DNA from 3 places in the Luteibacter aegosomaticola genome. Region 1 is predicted to be linked to each of the others. Evidence: predicted binding sites of a transcription regulator. Region 1 holds the regulator's gene; each other region holds the start of a gene.

The links. The regulator FliA, encoded in region 1, starts transcription of late flagellar genes. The targets are predictions, from matches to a motif close to TAAAGTTTNNCNNNCNNNGGCCGATAA.
Region 2: the regulator FliA is predicted to act here: its motif matches at 1,481-1,507, upstream of L2Y96_RS07190 (chemotaxis protein CheW).
Region 3: the regulator FliA is predicted to act here: its motif matches at 1,348-1,374, upstream of L2Y96_RS09460 (GGDEF domain-containing protein).

What each region holds. Positions count from the first base shown of each region.
Region 1 covers NZ_CP095741.1:3,722,325-3,727,291, reverse strand. Annotated here, with positions in the region: gene L2Y96_RS16565 (nucleotide-binding protein) at 1-821, shown strand, start outside; gene L2Y96_RS16560 (RNA polymerase sigma factor FliA) at 818-1,549, shown strand; gene cheY (chemotaxis response regulator CheY) at 1,580-1,981, shown strand; gene L2Y96_RS16550 (protein phosphatase CheZ) at 1,991-2,632, shown strand; gene L2Y96_RS16545 (chemotaxis protein CheA) at 2,640-4,754, shown strand; gene L2Y96_RS16540 (flagellar motor protein) at 4,756-4,967, shown strand, end outside.
Region 2 covers NZ_CP095741.1:1,637,770-1,642,736, reverse strand. Annotated here, with positions in the region: gene L2Y96_RS07195 (methyl-accepting chemotaxis protein) at 1-854, opposite strand, end outside; gene L2Y96_RS07190 (chemotaxis protein CheW) at 920-1,432, opposite strand; gene L2Y96_RS07185 (chemotaxis protein CheA) at 1,702-3,678, opposite strand; gene L2Y96_RS07180 (response regulator) at 3,720-4,082, opposite strand; gene L2Y96_RS07175 (STAS domain-containing protein) at 4,098-4,415, opposite strand; gene glk (glucokinase) at 4,689-4,967, shown strand, end outside.
Region 3 covers NZ_CP095741.1:2,159,635-2,164,601, reverse strand. Annotated here, with positions in the region: gene L2Y96_RS09470 (sigma-70 family RNA polymerase sigma factor) at 23-583, shown strand; gene L2Y96_RS09465 (anti-sigma factor) at 580-1,296, shown strand; gene L2Y96_RS09460 (GGDEF domain-containing protein) at 1,411-2,907, shown strand; gene L2Y96_RS09455 (vWA domain-containing protein) at 2,964-4,796, shown strand; gene L2Y96_RS09450 (RNA polymerase sigma factor) at 4,841-4,967, shown strand, end outside.

The sequences.
Region 1 (4,967 bases):
GCAGGCCCACGCGCAGCATCGCGATCGCGGGTGGCAAGGGCGGCGTCGGCAAGACCACGGTGGCCGTGAACCTCGGCATGGCCCTGGCCATGGGTGGCCGTGATGTCCTGCTGCTCGATGCCGATCTGGGCATGGCCAACATCGATGTGCTGCTCGGCCTTCAGCCGACGCGCCATCTGGGCCACATGCTGGAAGGCGCCTGCGGCATCGAGGACCTGATCCTCCAGGCGGCCCACGGCCTGAAGGTCATCCCGGCCACGTCCGGCACACGCCGCATGGCCCAGCTGCCCAACATTGAGCATGCTGCCGTCATCCGCGCGTTTGACGACTACCCGCTGGCTCCCGAGTACCTCATCGTCGATACCGCCGCCGGCATCTCCGACAGCGTGTCGATGTTTGCCGCCGCGTCGGACGAGGTGGTGGTCGTGGTCTGCGACGAGCCGGCCTCGCTCACCGATGCCTACGCACTCATCAAGGTTCTGTCGCGAGAGTTCGCGGTGAACCGTTTCCGTATCGTGGCCAACATGGTCCGCCACGCGCAGGAAGGCCGCCAGCTGTTCGAGAAGCTTTCGCGGGTGACCAACCGTTTCCTCGATGTCTCCCTCGATTTCATGGGCATGGTGCCGCACGACGAGTACCTGCGCCAGGCGATCCGCCGCCAGTCGGCGGTGGTCGATGCATGGCCCAGCAGCCGTTCGGCAGTCGGATTCAAGAATTTGGCCAGGTCGGTCGATACATGGGGTGAACCCGAACCCCGTGGACAGGGTCGCATCGGCTTTTTTGCCGGGCGTGAGCACGTGGGGGGAGGGCTGCCGTTGTGAGTGTCGCGAGCGAATACCTTGAAATTACTAAGGTTCCGGCCGATCAACTGGTGAAAACGCACGCGCCGCTGGTGCGCCGGATCGCCTATCACCTGATGGGCCGCCTGCCGCCCAGCGTCGATGCGAACGACCTTATGCAGGCCGGGATGATCGGTTTGCTTGAGGCGGCAAGGAATTATTCGCCGACTCGCGCGGCCAGCTTCGAAACCTATGCGGGTATCCGCATACGTGGCGCCATGCTGGATGAACTGCGCAAGACGGATTGGACCCCGCGCAGCGTCCACAGGAAATTGCGCGAGGTGGCTGAGGTAACGAGGCAGATCGAAAATGAGACAGGCGGCGACGCCGACGACGTGGAAGTGATGAAGCGTCTGGGCATCGATGCCATGGAATACAACCAGATCCTGGCGGACGCGGCGAGTGCGCGGTTGTTGAGCCTGACGGCGCCGGAAGGCGACGAAGGTTCCGCGATCGATGTGGCCGACCCGAACGCCGCGGGCCCGGATGGTCTGTTCGAACAGGACGGTTTGCGCCATGCGCTGGCCGATTCGATCGAGGGGCTACCCGAGCGCGAAAAGCTGGTGATGTCGCTGTACTACGATGAAGAACTCAACCTGAAGGAAATCGGTGCGGTGTTGGGAGTAAGCGAATCGCGGGTGTGCCAGATCCATGGCCAGGCCTTGATCCGTCTCCGGGCACGCATGTCGGGTTGGAAAGACAAACACTAAGAACGACGCGGCTGTAAGGCGGAGAACGCTTTGGACAAGAACATGAAAATCCTCGTGGTGGACGATTTCTCCACCATGCGGCGTATCGTCCGCAACCTCCTGGTGGAGCTTGGTTTTACCAACACGCTCATCCAGGAAGCGGAAGATGGCAATGCGGCGCTGGCGCTCCTGCGCTCGCAGCCCATCGACCTGGTGGTCACCGACTGGAACATGCCGAACATGACCGGCATCGACCTGCTGCGTGCCATCCGTGCGGATGCCAGCCTCAAATCCCTGCCGGTGCTTATGGTCACCGCCGAGAACAATCGCGACCAGATCATCGCGGCCGCGCAGAGCGGCGTGAATGGTTACGTCGTGAAGCCGTTCACGGCCGTGACGCTGAAGGAAAAGCTCGACAAGATCTTCGAACGACTCGCCGCGGCAGCGGGCTAAGGGACTGACATGAATACGACGATTACCGCTAGCCAGGACGTGGCTCCCGAGCTGCGCGAGCTTCTCGACGCCGACGACAGCGCCGCCTTCGAACAGGCGCTCGACAAGCTCCTGCGCAGCCGCGAACAGCACCTGTTCCTCGCGCTGGGCCATCTGGCCCGCGACCTGCATGAATCCGCCCGCCGCCTGGCGTCGGATATTTCCAGCGATGGCGTGCCGGGCACCATGAGCGACGCGCGCAAGCACCTGCGCGATGTGCTCGAGATGAGCGCCACCGCCGCGCACCGCACGCTCGATTTCAGCGAGAAGCTGCGCCCGCAGGCTCAGTCGCTGGCGAAGCAGGCCGATGAGCTGCTTGTACTCGACCATGCCGATCCGGCCTTTGCCGCCAACGCCACGTCGCTCGCGGTACGCGTCGGCGATTTCGCGCAGAACTGCGATATCGGCTTCGGCGAAATGGTTGAGGCACAGTCCTGGCAGGATCTCTCCGGCCAGCGCGTCGCCCAGGTCGAATCCTTCATGGCCAAGGTGGAATCGTCGCTCGTGGAGCTGGTGCGCCTGACCGGTTCCCTGGCAGGTGCGAACGCACCGGCCGCCGACAAGGTCAGCCAGGACGAAGTGGATCGCCTCCTCAGCGAATTCGGTTTCTGAGCCCGCCATGAGCGTGGAGCTGGACAACGAGCTGCTCAACGTCTTCCTGATCGAGGCCCGCGAACTGCTCGAGACCCTGGGCGAACAGCTCGTGGATCTCGAGGCCTCGCCGGAAGATAGCGAGCTCCTGAACGCGGTGTTCCGTGCGTTCCATACCGTAAAGGGCGGTGCGGGCTTCCTTGGCCTGAACGCCATGGTGGAACTGTGCCACCGCGCGGAAGATCTCCTGAACGAGGCGCGTAATGGCGCCATCGTGCTCAATGCGGCCCTGATGGACGCGTTGCTGGAGTCGCTCGACCTGCTGAACGACATGATGCGTGCCGCGGATGCAGGAGTGCAGGCTGAGCCCGCACCGCGTTCGTTGCTCGATCGCCTCGTCGTGCCCGGCCGGGCCGCATCGGCGGCACCGGTGGCACTCGCCGTGCCGGTCAGTGCGCCCAAAGCCGCCGCGCCAGCACCGGCCGTCAGCAAGCCCTACGATCCCATCGAAGACGAATTCGAGGCGATGCTGGACGCCGCGCGTACCGAGCGCGCACCGGCACCCGCCACCACGGGCACCATTTCCGATGACGAGTTCGAGTCGCTGCTCGATTCGCTCTACGGCACGGGTGCGCCGGGCGCTGGCGACGCTCCCGTCGCACCGATGGTCGAAGCCGCGCCGGAGCCCGTCGCCGCCGCGCCCGAAAGCAACACCATCAGCGACGACGAATTCGAAGCGCTGCTCGACCAGCTCTACGGCACCGGCGCCCCCAGCGGCGGAACGACAACCGAGCCCTCCGCCCCCGCACCGGCCCCCGCTGTTGTAGGAGCGAGCTCGCTCGCGACCCCCGAAGCCGAAGCCCCCACGGCACCGGCCGCCCCGCAGATCGCCGCTGCCGCCCCAACACCCGCCGCAACCAAGGCCAAACCGGCCCCGGCCTCCGCAGAAAAGCGCCAGCCCGCCGCAGCTGCTGAAACCACGGTCCGCGTCGACACCCACCGCCTCGATAGTCTGGTCGATGCCGCCGGTGAGCTGGTGCTCGTCCGCAACCGTCTGACCAACCTGGCTCCGCGCGGCACGAACGACCCGATGGAACGCGCCATCGGTGAACTCGAGCGCGTCGCCGAAGACCTGCAGAACGCCGTCCTGCGCATGCGCATGCAGCCGGTCGGCAAGCTCTTCTCCCGTTTCCCCCGCATCGTCCGCGATCTCGCCCGCCAGCTGGGCAAGGAGATCGAACTGGTTACCGAGGGCGAGGAAACCGATATCGACCGCACCGTCGTGGAGGCCCTGGCCGATCCGCTGGTGCACCTGCTGCGCAATTCGGTCGACCACGGCATCGAAATGCCTGAAGTGCGCCAGGCCGCGGGCAAGGCACGCCTGGGCACGGTGCGCCTCGCCGCAGGCCAGTACGGCGATCGCATCGTCATTACCGTCACCGACGACGGCAAGGGCATGGATCCCGAGGTCCTGCGCCGCAAGGCGGTGGAAAAGGGCCTGATGGATGAAGAGCAGGCCGCCCGTCTCGACGAGCGTGAGTGTTACGAGATCGTGTTCCGTCCGGGCTTCTCCACCGCCAGCCAGGTCTCGGATATTTCCGGCCGCGGCGTCGGCATGGACGTGGTCAAGACCAAGATCGTCGAACTTGGCGGTACTCTGTCGATCGATTCGCGGGTCGGTCACGGCAGTACGGTGCGCCTCTCGGTGCCGTTGACGCTCGCGATCCTGCGCGTGCTCATGGTGCGCGTGGGCAACCGCTTGCTGAGCCTGCCGATGTCGAACGTCGCCGAAGTCTTTGAACTGGCCGAAGGCCAGGTGCAGGAGCTGGATGGCCGCGTCGTGGCCGCCCACCGCCAGCGCGCGCTGCCGCTCGCCGATCTGGGCAACTGGGCTGGCGCGAAGGGTAGGGGCGGGCACGTGGTCGTCGTACAGATCGGCCACCAGACGCTCGGCTGCCTGGTCGATGAAGTGCTCGGCCGCGAAGATGTCATGGCCAAGCCGCTCGGCCCGTTCCTCAAGCACGTGCCCGGCGTGGCCGGTGCCACGATTACTGGCGACGGCCGTATTTCGCTCGTCCTCGATCTTGCGGGCCTGGCCGATGACAGCGGCCAGGTGCTGCCCAGCCTGAGGATGGCTGTCTGATATGGATATCGTGAGTGTCGTCGGCACGATCCTGGCCTTCGTGGTCATCATCGTGGGAACCATCCTCAAGGGCTCGAGCCTCGACGCCCTGTGGAACCCGGCGGCCTTCGTCATCGTTTTCCTCGGCACGTTTGCCGCCTTGCTCGTGCAAACGCCCGGCCCGGTGCTCAAGCGTGCGTGGGCCATGCTGCCCTGGGTCTACCGGCCACCGGA
Region 2 (4,967 bases), 2.1 Mb from region 1:
ATCTGCTGCGCAGCCGTGCTGACCGAGCTGGAGCCGTGGCGCACTTCGGTGACGATCGCGGCGAGGCGCTCGTCCATGGTCTTGAACGCGGTCTGCAGCTGGCCCAGTTCGTCGTTACGGGTCACTTCGATCGCGTGGCCCAGCTTGCCGTCGGCAATCTTGTTGGCCACTTCCACCGTCTGCGACAGCGTGCGGATGATCGAACGGACCACGAGCACGCCGATCAGCAGACTGACGATCAGGCCGGCGGAGAGCGCGATGATGACGAAGGCGCGGATGGCCTTGTACTGCGAAGCCTGGTGGGCGTAGATGCCCGCGGCTTCATCGCGCTTGGCGTCGATGAGCTTGCCGAGCTGGGCCTGGCGGTCCATCAGGATCGGGCGCACCGACAGCTCGATGATGTCGTTGGCGCCTTCGTCGCCCTGCTTCAGCGCATCGAGCACATCGTTCTTGGCCGACGCGTAGTCGTCATTCGTCGACTGCCACTTGTCGTAAAGCTTCTTGATGTCGGCCGACATCGGGATCTTCTTGAAGTCGTCCTTCAGCTTGCCCATCGAGGCCTGCAGCTTGTCGAACTCGGCCAGCTTCTGGGTGACCACGCTCTTGTCGGTCGCCTTGGCACCGGCTTCGCCGAGCACCACGAAGGCCATCAGCGCCTGGGTGCTGACCTGGCTCAGCAGGCTCGAGGGCACGACTTCTTCCTCGTACACCTGGCGCATGCCTTCGTTCTGCAGGTACATGGCGCCGAGGCCGACGGCCGCACCACCCACCAGCATGACGGCCAACAGGCCGAGCACGCCGTACAGGCGACCACGGACAGTCAGGGCGGGGATCTTCAGCTTCAACTTCTTCATCACGATTCCAATTCGGCAAAGTTCGAAGGCGAACCCGGCAGCGTGCCAGGTTCGCTTGATTCGGCTTAGGCGACGGCCTTCACATCGGTGTTGGCGAGCGCGGCTTCGAGCATCTGGGCGTCCTGCGGCTGCAGCAGGCGGTCGACATCGAGCAGGAGCACCATGCGCTCACCGACGGAGGTCAGGCCCTTCAGGTATTCGGTATCGACGGTGGTGCCCATATCCGGCACCGGGCGGATGCCCGAGGGGGATACTTCGACGACGTCGGAGACGGCATCCACGACCACGCCAAACTGGCGGCCGGCGACCATGACGATCACGCAGACGGTGGTGGCGGTGTATTCCTCGCGGGCCAGGCCGAAGCGCAGGCGCAGATCGAGGACGGGAACGATGGCGCCGCGGAGGTTCAGCACACCCAGCACGTACGACGGTGCCTGGGGGATGCGGGTGACCGGCGTCCAGCCACGGATCTCGCGGACGGCGAGGATATCGACACCGTATTCCTCGTTGCCGAGGTTGACGGTCAGGTACTGCGCGGCTTCATCGGCCACGACGGCGGTGCTGGCTGGCTGGTTCATTGTGTTCCCACTGCGGATCGGTGCGGCGGTTCGGGACCCCTCAAGGGGGTATCGGCCAGCGCCGGGGGACCTTTAGCGGGAATTTCGGAAAGATCGCTGCGGTGCGGCAAACCGGGGGCGCGCGAACGTGCCCGCGCCCAAAACAGCGATCCGCTCCCGTGTAGGAGCTCACCCTGTGAGCGACATCTTTCGCGAAAGAGCCACAGACCCTGCAGCGTCGACGCGAAAGATGTCGCCCACAGGGTGGGCTCCTACGTAGGCGGGATGGGTCAGGCGGCCTTGCGGCGGCCCTGGAGGCGGACCAGCCCGGCGATGTCGGTGATCAGGGCCACCGAGCCATCCGCGAGGATGGTGGCGCCCGAGATGCCCGCCACGCGGCGGTAATTGGCTTCGAGCGACTTGACCACGGCCTGCTGCTGGCCGATGAGCTCATCGACGAACAGACCGATGCGGGTGCCCTCGCCTTCCACCACGATGACGATGCCGTCCTCGATGGCACGGCGCGTGCCGTCGCAGCCGAACACGTCGTACAGGCGGACGATCGGCAGCCACTCGTCGCGGAAGCGGAACAACTCGCCACCGCCAACGACGCTACGCGTCGCATCGGCCTTCACCTGCACCGATTCCACGATGGAAACCAGCGGCACGATGTAGGTCTCTTCGCCCACGGCGGCGGTGAGGCCGTCGATGATCGCGAGGGTGAGCGGCAAGGTGATCGTGAACTTGGTGCCGTTGCCCTGCTTACTGGAAATACCGACGGTACCGCCCAGGTCCATGACGTTGCGGCGGACCACGTCCATGCCCACGCCACGGCCGGAAAGGTCGGTGGTGGCGGCGGCGGTGGAGAAGCCTGCTTCGAAAATCAGTTCGCCAACCTGGTCGTCGCTCATGCCATCGCCGGAGGCGATGATGCCGCGCTGGACGGCCTTGGCCACGATGGCGTCGCGGTTGAGGCCCGCGCCATCGTCGCTCACTTCGATCACGATGGAGCCGCCACGGTGGAAAGCCTCCATGCGCAGCGTGCCGGTATCGCCCTTGCCGGCGGCCAGGCGCTTGGCCGGCACTTCCAGGCCATGGTCGATGGCGTTGCGCACGAGATGGACCAGCGGGTCGCCGATCTTCTCGAGCACGGTCTTGTCGAGTTCGGTGGTCTCGCCGCGCAGGTCGAGCACGACCTTCTTGTCGAGCTTCTGCGCGAGGTCACGCACCAGGCGCGGGAAGCGGTTGAACACCGTGCTGATCGGCAGCATGCGGATGCTCATCACGCTTTCCTGCAGCTCACGCGTGTGGCGGCCGAGCTGGGCGAGGCCCTGGCGCAGCATTTCCAGCTGCGAGGCATCCACGCCATCGTGGAACTGGCTGAGCATCGATTGGGTGATGACCAGCTCGCCGACCAGGTTGATCAGCGTATCGATCTTTTCAATGCCAACGCGGACCGAGCTGGCCTCGCTGTTGGCGGCTACATCGCGCACGGCGCGCGGCGCGGCGGGTGCAGCCGGTGCGGCCACGGCAGCGGCCACGGGGGCCGGCGCCGCGACACGCGGGGTAATCGTGAGGTCGCAATCGCCATCGACCCAATCGAACACGCCTTCGACGGCGGCGCGCTTGGCGCCCGCGGCGAGGCCCAGCGTGTAGGCAAGGTACGAGGACGACGGGTCCATATCCGCCAGCGGCGGCAGCTTCGACAGATCGGCGCTGACCGTGAGCGGGCCCATGGCCTCGAGCTCGCGGAACATGCGCGCCGGGTCGTTGCCGGTCTTGAGCAGGTAATCGAACGGGCGGAACGCGATGTCCCAGCCTTCGATGGTCTCCGCGGGCGCGGCAGCCTTCGCGGCCGCGGCCGGCGCGGCGGAACCGCCCGACACCATGGCCGAGAGTTCGCCGAGCAGCGCCTGGCTCTCCGCCGAGGCACCGGGCTGACCAGCCATCTGCAGCGAGAGCATGTCGCGGATGATGTCGCCCGAACGCAGCAGCAGTTCCACCACGGCCTTTTCCATCGGACGGCGGCCGCTACGGACCTCGTCCATCAGGTTTTCGGCGACGTGGGTGAACGCGGCAACGTCGGTGAAACCGAACGTGGCCGCGCCGCCCTTGATCGAGTGGGCGGCGCGGAACACGACGTTGATCAGTTCCGGGTCTTCCGCGCCTTCGTCGAGCGCAAGGAGCGCCTGTTCCATGGCGTCGAGGCCGTCGAGGCTCTCTTCATGGAAGGCCTTGTGGAATTGCGCCAGATCGACTTTGGACATGGGTAAACCCTGGAATAAACCGGAACGCTTGGATCAGTGGATTAACCGAGCACGCGGGCGACAGTCGCCAGCAGCTGGTCGGGATCGAACGGCTTCACCAGCCAGCCGGTGGCGCCGGCAGCCTTGCCTTCCATCTTCTTGTTCGTGTCCGACTCGGTGGTCAGCATGAGGATGGGCACGCCGCTGTAGCCGGCCATCGTGCGCATTTCGCGCACCATCGAGATGCCGTCCATCACCGGCATGTTCACGTCGGCAAGGACGAGGTCGAACTTGTGCACGCCCGCCTGGTCCAGCGCCGCGCGGCCGTTATCGGCCTCTTCGACGTCATGGCCGGCGCCACGCAGGGTGAAAGCGACCATGCTGCGCATGGAGGCCGAATCGTCTACCGCAAGAATCTTTGCCATCGGTGTGATCTACCTTCAGTTCACGCCAGCTTGCGCCGGCAGTTCAATCAATGCATGAAGCCCCAGCACCGTGACATTACGGCGAAGGGTATCGCTGGCACCCACCCAGGCCACCGGCACGCTGGCCGCGCGGGCGTCACGGCTGAACGCCGCAAGCACCTGCAGGGCAGCCGCATCCACCTGGGCTACCGCCGAGCCATCGAGCTGGATGGCCGCGCCGGCGTTGAGCGCCGTCAGCAGGGTATCGCGCAGCGCAGGCGCCGCGCCGATACGCAGGTCCGCTTCCAGCGCCAGGGGCGCCGGGGTTGCGTCTTGGGAGGGTTTCTTCGCCATCGTTATACCAAGCCCGGGGGGTCGTTCGGATGGCTTATCGGCCCTTGGCGTGAAAGCTTTAGGCAACGAATGCGGCGAGAGCACAACGCTCCTGCAGGGGAATGAGGGACCCACGAAGAAATGAGAGGGCGCAGGAATGGCCGAATCGTGATTATGATAATCAACGGAATAGATTGTGATATTTCGTGTTTATTCACTGGTGAATACGTTGTTTATTGACAACGTTGTCACGCACGGGGAAGACTCGGGTGGCTTTCCTAGCGTGGGGTGGGTATGGGGCAGTGGGTCAACCAGCCAGTGGTGGCGCAAATCGCGCCGGTGCCCCGTCCGGTGCTGGCCGCCGATGTCGGCGGTACGCATGCCCGCGTCGCGCTGGTCATCGGGCAGCCCGATCCGCGCCGGCCGGTCCGCATCCTGGCCGAGGGGCGCTATGCCGGCGCCGAGTGGGCCAGCCTCGATGCCATCCTCCAGGATTTCCTTGCCGCCCAGGCCCATCTCGCGCCCCAGGGCGTCGAGCGTTGCGCCATTGCCATCGCGGGCTACGTGCTCGAT
Region 3 (4,967 bases), 1.6 Mb from region 1:
GTTTACGACAGGGATTCCACGGATGCCAGCTACCTCCCCCGCTGAGCGGGATGCGCTGAACGACCTGCTACGGCGCACTGGCGCGCGTGATGAGCAGGCGTTTGCTTCGTTGTACAAGGCCACGTCACCGCGCCTCTTCGGTGTGTGCATGCGCCTGGCAGGCGACCCCGCGGAAGCCGACGACATCCTGCAGGAAGCGTTCGTCACCGTCTGGCGGCGAGCGTCAACCTTCGATCCCTCCCTGTCGAGCGCGCTCACCTGGCTCGTCACCGTCGTGCGCAACAAGGCGATCGACCGCCTGCGCCAGCGCCCCTCGGCCGCACACATCAGCGATGTGGCCTGGGACGCGATCGTGGACGAGCGCCCGGGGCCGGCCGCCGAGGCGGAAGCCGGCGAGGCCTACGGCAAGCTGCACGCCTGCCTCGATGAACTCGACGCCCAACAGCGTCGTTCGATCCGTGAAGCTTTCTTCGGCGGCGCTACGTATAACGAACTGGCGGACCGCGCCAGCGTGCCGCTTGGCACCATGAAGAGCTGGATCCGTCGCGGTCTTTTGCAACTGCGGGCTTGCCTCGGCGCATGAACACTTCAACCGACAACGATAAAGACCACCTGCGCTACGCCGAGTACGTGCTCGGCCTGCTCGATGCCGACGCGCGTGCCGCCGTGGCGCGCGAGGTCGCCGAGCAGCCGGAAGCCGCGGCCGCCGTCGGCCGATGGCAAGCATGGCTGAACCCGTTAGCCGTCGAACTGCCCGCGGTGGCGCCGCCGGCGGCTGCCTGGGAGGGCATCCGTAGCCGTCTGGGGCTCGGTGCCCAGGCCCGGCCGGGCCTGTGGGAAAGCCTGGCGCTGTGGCGCTGGCTGGGCGTCGGTGCCACCGCGGTCGCGGCCTGCCTGCTCGTGCTCACGCTGACCCGCCCCGGTCTTCCGGCACCGCCGACGGCGACGACGCCCGCCGTGCTCATGGTTTCCACCATCGCGCGCGATGACGGCGTGGCCTCGTGGACGGCCACCATGGACCCCGAGCGCGGCGAGTTGTTGCTGGTGCCGGCCACCCCCGAGCCCCTGGCCTCGGGGCGCGATACCGAACTGTGGCTTATCCCCGAAGGCGCACCGCCCATCGCGGTCGGCGTCTTCCCCGCGGCGCAGGGCAAACGTTTCGCCCTGCCTCGCGCCCTGGTCGATCGCCTCGGGCCGACGGCGGCCCTGGCGGTCTCGGTTGAACCGGCTGGCGGCTCGCCCACCGGCCAGCCCACCGGCCCAGTCATCGCCAAGGGTGCGATCCGCGCCGCGTGAGCCGCCTTCACATTTGTCTAGAAAGCGTCCGTAAGATATTGAGCGGCGTGCTCAACTTTCCGGCGCGCCCGCCGATATGACCATAGCGTTGCAGGCAGGGGGATGAAGCACGCCATGAAACTCGTCATCGCCGCGGCGGCTATCGTCGCGGCCCACGCGATCGCGCTGATGGTGACGCCCGCGGGCGGCATGGCGATCTCGTACGCGTTTTTCTTTGCCGTGGCGGTGGCGGCCATGGCCAGCACGGTGCTTGCCTGGCACCGTTCCGGTACCCCGCGCGATAAGCGCTGGCTGCTCCTGCTGGGCAGCCTGATGCTGTGGACGGTCGGCATGTCGCTGTCCGCGCGGCAGAACTACGTGATGGACAACACCAACCCCGCGCCCGGCGACAGCATGTTCTTCTACATCCTGTACGTGCTGCCGGTGCTCATCGCCGTGTCGTCGGCACCGGTGGCCGCGCGCAAGAAGTGGGCGCTGGCGATCGACCTCGTGCTGGCCGCGCTGCTCGGCGTGTTGTTCTACGTGCGCACGTTCTCCATCGTGTCGCTGGAAGGCGCCATGGGCCCGCAGCAGGCCGTGGACGTGGCGCACATGCTCGATTTCGAAAATGTCTGCCTGGCCGTGGCGGCGCTGTTGCGCTTCCTCGCCACCGACCGCGCCGACGACCACTACTTCTTCCGCGCGGTCATGGCGTTCTTCGTCTGCTACGCGGTCTCCGGCTACGCCTATAACCACTACATCGCGCTCGGCGGGCATCCGGATTTCGGCGACTCGCCGTGGGATGCGCTGCTCGAAGTGCCGTTCCTGGCGCTGTGCATCGCGACACTTTCGCGCAAGCCGCAGCGCCACTGGCACCCACCCGTGTACCTCATCCGTTTCGTGCAGAGCGCCAGCCCCACCTTCCTCGCGATGAGCGTGCTGGGCTTCGGGCTCATGGTGATCCCCGGCTACCCGTCGCTCGGTATCACCGGCGCCATCGCCGCGGTGGTCGGCATTGGCCTGCGTGGCACGCTGGCCCAGGTCGATCTGGTGGAAGAAGAGTTCCGCCTGTCGCGCAGCCGCGATGAGCTCGAAGGGCTGGTCTTCGTCGACAGCCTGACCGGGCTGGCCAACCGCCGCGCCCTGGATGAGCGGCTGCTGCGTGAGTGGCACCGCCCCGGCCAGCGCGAGCCGATCGCGCTGCTGATGATCGATGTCGACTACTTCAAGGAATACAACGACCGCTACGGCCACCTGGCCGGCGATGACTGCCTGCGTGCACTCGCTGCCACGCTCATGGCCCGCGGCCTGCGCGCCGGTGATTTCCTGGCCCGCTTCGGCGGCGAGGAATTCGCGGTGGTGGCGCCGGGCACACGCATGCCCGAGGCCCTGGCGCTCGCGGACGACCTGCGCAGCCACGTCGAGGCCCAGGCCATCTCGCACCCGCGCAGCCCTTATGGCGTGCTGACCATCACCATCGGTGTGGCGGCCATCCAGCCCAGCGCGGCCAGCGGCCCGCTCGAGCTGCTGAACGCCGCCGACCGCGCCCTCTACCAGGCCAAGCACGGCGGGCGTAACCGCGTTGGCGGGCTCGGCGATGCACGGATTGAACCTGCGGCACGCGCTGGTTAACCCCGTTTGCCGGGTTGCCCCGTTTCATCTGCATGTCCCCAAGGAGGCCATGCACGATGACCACGTTACGCGCCCCACTCTCCCTGCTGTTCGCTGGCCTCGTGGCCGCCGCCGGTACCGTTGGCGCCGAGTCGCCGCCCGCGCGGCATAGCTCGCACTCACTCATGCCTGCCGACGGGCCGAACTGCACCGATGTGCAGCCCATGGTGTATGGCTACGCGCCAGCGCCGATGCCGCGCCGCCCCATGCCCATCTCGCAGCGCAAGGTCGCATCGCCACCGCCCGCGCTGCCGGCACCGCCGATGGGAATCATTGAAGAAGCCGCACCAGTAGCGGTGGCTCCCGCACCCGCACCTCCGGCCCCACCTGCGCCGCCCGCCGACGTCTCGCAGAACCGCGCCGTCCCGCAAGCGATGATGGCGCCGATGCCGGTCGGATATACCGGCGGCGTTTACCAGCAACCGGTCGATACCAGCCGCTATGCACACCGTGACACCAACCCGGTGCACGAAGCCGCGACCGATCCGGTTTCCACCTTCAGCATCGATGTGGACACCGGCTCGTACACGAACGTGCGCCACCTGTTGAACGAAGGCCAGCTGCCGCAGGCCGATGCCGTGCGCAGCGAAGAATTCATCAACTACTTCAACTACGGCTACGCCGCACCGAAGGATCGTTCACGCCCCTTCAGCGTGACCACGGAGTTCTCGCCCTCGCCGTGGAACGCGAACCGCCAGCTGCTCCTCGTCGGTATCCAGGGCTACACGGTGCCTGCCAGCGAGATCCCGGCGGCGAACCTGGTGTTCCTGGTTGATGTGTCGGGCTCCATGAACGAGCCGGCGAAACTGCCCCTGCTCAAGGCCTCGCTGAAGCAGATCGTGCCGAAGCTGCGCGCGCAGGATCGCATCTCGCTGGTGACCTACGCCGGTGCTACCTGCGTGGCATTGCCCGCCACCCCGGGCGACCAGCACGCGAAGATCAATGCCGCGATCGATGCGCTTGGCGCGGGCGGTTCTACCAACGGCGCCGCCGGTATCGACCTGGCCTATGCGCAGGCCGCAAAAGGCTTCATCAAGGGCGGCGTGAACCGCGTGATCCTGGCCACCGATGGCGACTTCAATGTTGGCACCGTCGGCGTGCAGCAGCTTAAGGACCGTATCGCCGACAAGCGCCGCAGCGGTATCGCACTCACCACGCTCGGCTTCGGCGAGGGCAACTACAACGACGAGATGGCCGTAACGCTTGCCGATTGCGGTAACGGCAGCCACCACTATATCGACAGCCTCGAGGAAGGCCGCCGCGTGCTCGTCGACGAGATGTCGGCCACGCTGATGACGATCGCGAAGGACGTGAAGATCCAGGTCGAGTTCAACCCGGGCGTCGTGGCCGAGTACCGCCTGATCGGTTACGAAAAGCGCATGCTGGCTCGCGAGGACTTCAACAACGACGCGGTCGATGCGGGTGAAATCGGTGCGGGCGCCAATGTCACGGCGCTGTACGAAATCACGCTGAAGGGTGCGAAGGGTGCCGCGGTGGACCCGCTGCGTTACGGCAGCACCGCGGATGCGTCACCGGCGAAGGGCAACGAACTCGCTTTCCTGCGCCTGCGCTACAAGGCGCCCGACGGTGGTGCGAGCCAGCTGATCGAGCAGCCGCTCGCCGCAACCGTCACGCCGGCCAGCGAACGCCTGCGCTTCGCCGCTGCCGTGGCTGCCTTCGCTGACAACCTGCGTGGCGGCAGCCATAGCGAAGGCTTCGGCTACGACAAGGTCGCCGCGCTCGCCCGCGGCGCACTGGGCAAGGATGAAGGTGGTTACCGCGCAAGCATGGCGCGCCTGGCCGATCTGGCAGGCGGCATGCAGACGCCCGTAGCCGCGGGTACGCGCTGACCCGGGCTGCCATGACGCCGCCTTATGCCGTAACCTCGTCGGCCATGGATGCTCCCCTGGCCGACGATGCCTCGCTGATGTCCGCCTGGGCGGGCGGAGACGCGGCTGCGTTCAAGGTGCTGTACGCGCGGCACAAGGGCCCGCTGTACCGGTTCCTGCTGAAGACGGCGA